One region of the Ureibacillus sp. 179-F W5.1 NHS genome, then DNA from elsewhere that is predicted to be linked to it. Evidence: riboswitches for the same ligand, from Rfam matches in the RefSeq annotation. Region 1 holds a riboswitch; the other holds the start of a gene.
The links. A riboswitch is a leader RNA that binds a small molecule or an ion and turns the genes downstream of it on or off. The one in region 1 is predicted to bind preQ1.
Positions count from the first base shown of each region.

Region 2: linked by a shared signal. The riboswitch ahead of queC (7-cyano-7-deazaguanine synthase QueC) and the one ahead of queD (6-carboxytetrahydropterin synthase QueD) in region 1 are both predicted to bind preQ1.

Region 1 covers NZ_JBIQFG010000015.1:15,986-19,136, reverse strand. Annotated here, with positions in the region: gene ACH0B5_RS08950 (S1C family serine protease) at 1-175, shown strand, start outside; gene ACH0B5_RS08945 (CxxH/CxxC protein) at 365-529, shown strand; gene rlmH (23S rRNA (pseudouridine(1915)-N(3))-methyltransferase RlmH) at 761-1,240, shown strand; PreQ1 riboswitch class I at 1,359-1,405, shown strand; gene queD (6-carboxytetrahydropterin synthase QueD) at 1,533-2,006, shown strand; gene queE (7-carboxy-7-deazaguanine synthase QueE) at 1,999-2,727, shown strand; gene ACH0B5_RS08925 (endonuclease I family protein) at 3,086-3,151, shown strand, end outside.
Region 2 covers NZ_JBIQFG010000019.1:36,076-39,226, forward strand. Annotated here, with positions in the region: gene ACH0B5_RS10180 (hypothetical protein) at 1-324, opposite strand, end outside; gene ACH0B5_RS10185 (helix-turn-helix transcriptional regulator) at 330-536, opposite strand; gene ACH0B5_RS10190 (VUT family protein) at 688-1,221, opposite strand; gene queC (7-cyano-7-deazaguanine synthase QueC) at 1,260-1,919, opposite strand; PreQ1 riboswitch class I at 1,973-2,016, opposite strand; gene queF (preQ(1) synthase) at 2,028-2,528, opposite strand; PreQ1 riboswitch class I at 2,646-2,692, opposite strand; gene ACH0B5_RS10205 (nucleoside hydrolase) at 2,747-3,151, opposite strand, start outside.

The sequences.
Region 1 (3,151 bases):
CGAACAGTATGATGTTATCGTTGAAATGGACGGTCAAAAAATTGAAAACTCCATCGATCTTCGTCAACACTTATACAATGAAACGGACATTGGAGATACATTATTATTAAAAGTATATCGTCAAGGAAAATTAGTGGATTTAAAATTAAAGTTAACTGAAGGAACAAGTGTATAATATTGAATCGTTTATAACAAAACTTGTGGATAACTAAATAATACAAACAAAAGTTTTACACAACGAGTAGTGGAAGAAAAGCCTTTTCTTTCCTACTCGTTTTTTGTTTGATACAATGGTTTGTGGATAACATAGAACAAATTGTGAATAAGTTTGTGGAAATTTCAGAAATTAAGGAGGCATGAAATAATGAAAACATATAGCTGTGAAACCCATATAAATCACGCTTTAGATATGCTTGTAGCAGAGACAAAAGAGTTTCCGATTATGGAGCAACTTTCAGAAGATGAAAAGTTATCCACAAAGTGTTCTTACTGTGAAGAGCAAGCAACATATGTTGTATCAAGTAAATAACTTTACACAATATGTAGAATGAGCTTGTGGATATGTGCATAACTTTTGTGGATAAGTTGTTTGTAAATGAAATATTAACGTGGATAAATTGTTTATATTTAAATTTTCTAATAATAGCTTAAGCGAAAATGCTCTTATTTTCTGGTCTAATGCTAATAAAGGGAACTGGGTTACTAAAAAGCTCATTGTTGGGAAATAAGATTATGAATGTTTTGTAAAGGTGGATAAGCTGTGAATATCACGATCATTTCGGTCGGAAAGTTAAAAGAAAAGTATTTGAAGATGGGTATTGAAGAATATGTGAAACGATTAGGTGCTTACGCCAAAGTGGAACTAGTTGAAGTGGCAGACGAGAAGGCCCCAGAACAATTAAGCGACGCCGAAATGGAAATCGTGAAACGAAAAGAAGGCGAGCGTATTTTGGCCAAAATCAATGACGGTATGCATGTCATTGCCTTAGCGATTAACGGGAAAATGAAATCTTCAGAAGAAATGGCAAAGGATTTAGAAGCTCTCATGACATACGGAACAAGTAAGGTCGCCTTCGTAATCGGTGGTTCCCTAGGTTTACATGAAGATGTGTTACAACGCGCGGATGAAAAATTAAGCTTTGGAAAAATGACCCTTCCCCATCAACTAATGAAACTAGTATTAGTTGAACAAATTTATCGTAGCTTTAGAATAATTAAAGGGGAACCGTATCACAAGTAAGTTCGGGTTCTATTGCTAAATAAATTTAAAAGTCCTGTTCAAAAAATATATGGGATTTTTATTTGAAAATTACTGTCAATTTTATATACTATATTCATAAAAGAATGCCCGGATTTGAACGGGAGAGGTTCATAGCTTATACCCTCTATAAAAAACTATGGAAACATGACAATTCGCCATGTCCATAAAGGACGTGGCTTTTTTTGTTGAATGCATACGTTTTAATAGAAAGATTGTTAGCGCCTCTCTTGAAAAATTTCGGGAATATTTTCAGGGAGGGAATTTTGAAAACATGCCTAATTTTAGAATTGTTGATAAGCTACAAAAAATGGATGAAGATATTCAAAGAAGTCAATTAAAATACCATTCGAAACGTGTGCTTGTATGCAAAGAGTTTACTTTCGATGCTGCACATCACTTACATGATTATGAGGGAAAGTGTAAAAATTTACATGGCCATACGTATCGTGCTGTTTTAGGATTAAGTGGGTTTACTGACGAACGTGGTCTCATGATTGATTTTGGGGATATTAAGGACATTTGGAAACAAAAAATTGAAATTTATTTAGATCATCACTATTTAAACGAGACATTGCCACCGATGAATACGACTGCAGAGAATATCGTCGTTTGGATCTACGAAAAGTTGAAGGAAGCCTTGCTCGATGAACAACGATATCATGGTGCACGTGTGGAATTTATCAGGCTGTATGAAACTCCTACAAGCTATGCTGAGGCAAGAAGGGAGTGGATGGAGTTTGAGTAAATTACCTATTATAGAGATTTTTGGTCCCACGATTCAAGGTGAAGGGATGGTAGTTGGCCAGAAGACGATGTTTGTACGCACTGCTGGCTGTGATTATTCTTGTTCTTGGTGCGATTCAGCATTTACATGGGATGGCACTGGCAAGCATCTTATCGTTCAAATGACAGCGCAAGAAGTTTGGGCTGAGTTGAAACGCCTTGGAGGAAATGGGTTTTCATTCGTCACCATTTCAGGAGGAAATCCTGCGCTTCTTCGTAATTTGGATGCACTTATTGCCCTTTTAAAAGAGAATAATATAAAGATTGGCGTGGAGACACAGGGAAGTAAATGGCAAGATTGGTTGTATGATATCGATGAACTAACCATTTCACCAAAGCCTCCTAGTTCTAAAATGATGACAGATTTCTCTATGCTCTCTACTATTTTAGAGAGACTAAGAGGTAGAAATAGCAATCAACATATATCACTTAAAGTCGTTATATTTAACCAAGAGGATTATGATTATGCTAAAGAAGTTCATCGCCGATATCCGACCATTCCTTTTTATCTTCAGGTTGGAAATGATGACATCACCTCGATAGACAATACGCGATTAGTTAGCCATTTATTAGAGAAATATCAAATGCTAATTAATCAAGTAATGATGGATGAAGAATTAAAGAACGTAAAAGTACTACCGCAGCTACATACACTCATCTGGGGAAATAAAAGAGGTGTGTAGCGCTCTTCTTTAAAACCAAATGTAATGGAAATATAACAGCACTCTTTAATGATGAAGAGGTGCTGTTTTTTTGAATTTATAAATGGAACTTTAATTATATGGATGGTTGTTAATATTCATGTAACCAATTAGTAGTCTATTTTTATCGCTATTTTCTACTAGATAGAAACACTCCAAAAGTTACTATGAAATAATATACAGAATTGTTAAACTATTAATAACATCATGAATTGGCTTCAATTTAATCCTATAGGGAGGGAGAAAAATGGAGCGTAAAATGAATTTGATTCCATATCAAGTAGTAGAACAGTTTAACGAAAACGAATTGACGCAGGATTCGAAAATTAGCAACAAAGAAATGTTGGCACAAGAACTGGACATAGCAAAGGCAGTCTATTTAGAGTATAGCAATAACCAGACTTAT
Region 2 (3,151 bases), on a different contig from region 1:
TTTTACTCCCATTGCATACGCAATTAATAGAGCAGCCCCACTGCCTATTAAAATAAAATATAGCGCCCCCAAAAAATACTTTTGGAGATTTTTTAAAGTTCGTTCATCGATTTCAGGCACATTTCCCCTTCTTTTCTGACTCCATTTAGAAACCATCAAAAATACCATTAATCCACCTATAACTCCAATGATAATTGGCAACATTAATTCAACAGGATAATCACCCGTTTCTTTTCCAATGATATATATACCTAAAAAACCGCCTATTATCATACATAGAACAATCACAGTCCATAACAAATGCTGTAACCTCTTAACGCTCACCTACTTCACTCCTTTTCCTCTAAGTAAAATAATTGTTCAAAAGGAACATCCAAATATTTAGCTAATTTTAGAGCCAATTCCAGACTTGGATTATACTTATTTTTCTCAATGGCATTAATCGTTTGACGAGTAATTTGCAAATCTTCCGCCATTTGAATTTGCGTAATTTTTTTGGCTAACCGAACTTCTTTAATATGATTAATTACTTTCACAAAACTTTTCACCCCATATTAAATGTAAAGATATCTTTACATTTAATATAAATAAAAATGGACAATATGTAAAGATATCTTTACATATTGTCCTATAAAAAAACTGGCGGAAACTTTTTCAAGCTACACCAGTTTTTTAGAAAACGATTTATTAAGCAAAACTGTTACTTTTCTTTCCATGCACTTGGCTTAAAATTATAGCACCAAACATTTGGATAACGGTTTTCACGATAATTTGACCGATAATAGCAGCTGGTACAGCTTCCCATGGTAACATACCGGCGCCAAGAGGGCTTAAACCAATAATGACAAACACTGCCGAATCTAGTAATCCTCCTACTAGACCACTATAGAAAACGCGCCAAGCGATAGGTAATTTCAATCGAGTATAAATTTCCGTATCGGCCGTTTCAGCTAAAATAAAGGAAATAGCTGATGCTGCTACGATCATTAATGTATCTCCTAGTAGAAAGGAGACGATTGCCGACAAAACTAATGCTGTAAAAATAAATAAATACGTTTTTTTCCGTCCGTATTTATTTTGTACTAAATCCCGGAAAATGAACGTCGCTCCAACAAACAACGTCCCCATCGGAACGATAAACATTCCAAATTGCAATGGTGCAAAGGCAGCCGTCACCACATTGGCAACGACAATTGATAATAAATAAAATATGATTCTCATTTTACTACTCCTTAAATTTCAATTAAAAACTTGGTCTTTTAAGACTCTACCTTCGAGTTTAAGTACTCATCTAAACCTCTTTTACGCAACTTACAAGCTGGACATTCCCCACAACCGTCCGCCTTTATTCCGTTATAACAAGTGAGTGTTTTTTCGCGGACAAATTCAAGGGCACCGAGCTGATCTGCCAATTCCCACGTTTGCGCTTTATTAAGCCACATTAACGGTGTTTCAATGACGAAAGTATCATCCATTGATAAATTTAACGTAACGTTTAGCGACTTAATAAAAATATCCCGGCAATCGGGATAGCCGCTAAAATCTGTTTCACAAACGCCTGTAACAATATGTTTCGCCCCTATTTGTTTTGCCAACACCCCAGCAAAGGATAGAAACAACAAATTACGCCCAGGCACAAAGGTTGATGGTAATTCGCCACCTTCCCCATCTTCCACTGGAATAGTTCCCCTTGTTAAAGCGTTCGGTGCTAACTGATTCAATAGCGACATATCTAACATGTGATGAGCAATCCCTAATTCTTTCGTTATTTCCTTTGCGCAGTCAATTTCAAGCCGATGCCTTTGACCGTAATCAAAGGTTACAGCTACCACTTCTTCATAGCGTTCTTTTGCCCAAAACAAACAAGTTGTACTATCTTGTCCTCCACTAAATACAACAACGGCTTTTCCCTGCTTCATGTGAAAAAATCTCCTTTATTAATGAAAAAACAGCATTCTAAGAAAAATGCTGTTTTTCCTTAGTTTTTTATAGAGGGTCGCTAATAACCTCTTTATTTAATTTCATTCTTAACGATTATCAATTTTTTCAGGATTTAAATCATGGTTCATTAAACGATGATGAGCCATCTCTTCATATTTCGTTCCCGGTTTCCCGTAGTTACACCAAGGGTCAATCGAAATTCCTCCGCGTGGCGTAAATTTACCCCAAACTTCAATGTAACGAGGGTCTAGTAATTTGATTAAATCGTTCATGATAATATTGACACAGTCTTCATGGAAATCACCATGGTTTCTAAAACTAAATAAGTACAATTTTAACGATTTACTTTCTACAATCTTTTTATCTGGAATGTAAGAAATATACATCGTCGCAAAGTCTGGTTGATGCGTTAATGGGCATAAACTCGTAAACTCCGGACAATTAAATTTCACGAAATAATCCCGATTGGAATGAAGATTATCTACCGCTTCTAATACTTCCGGTGCATAATCAAATGAATATTGTGTATTTTGGTTTCCTAATAATGTTAAATCTTTTAAACCTTCTTCATGGTTACGGCCAGACATAAAAAATCCTCCTTGCAAATGTTTCCCAACAATTAACAAGGAGAAGTTCATATTCTATAAAACTCTTATAAAAACATAAAAGCCATGTCCAGTTATGGACATGGCATCATTCGTCATGTTTCCATAGTTTTTTATAGAGGGTATCAGCTATGAACCTCTCCCGTTCGCCGGGCATTCTATTCATTGAATAGAATAAAGGATGAAGGGGCATTGGTCAATTAAAATTTTGTGAGGCGTTCCGAAATATTTTCCACAGCCTTCATAAATTCTTCAACAAACTTCTCCCGTTCAACGTTATGTAGAACATGAACATTTGGTTTATTGTTTGTACGATTCAAATAATCTACGATAGTAGCACCCGCTGCTTTACCTTCTAACTCCACCTCCACAAAGTGGTCGGTTCCTTCAAACAAGTGAGGTTGCAATAAATACATCACTGGCACTACATCATGAAAATGAACTACTTGATCATAATTTTCTTCATGAAAAGGTGTCTTTTCAATTTGATCAAGATAAAATGTCACCATTTCATGGAGCTTTTGTGTAAATTCCGTCCCCATATCTTCTAATCGCTTGATTTCATCCACTGTAATAAAGGCTTTATGAGTTACATCTAAACCACT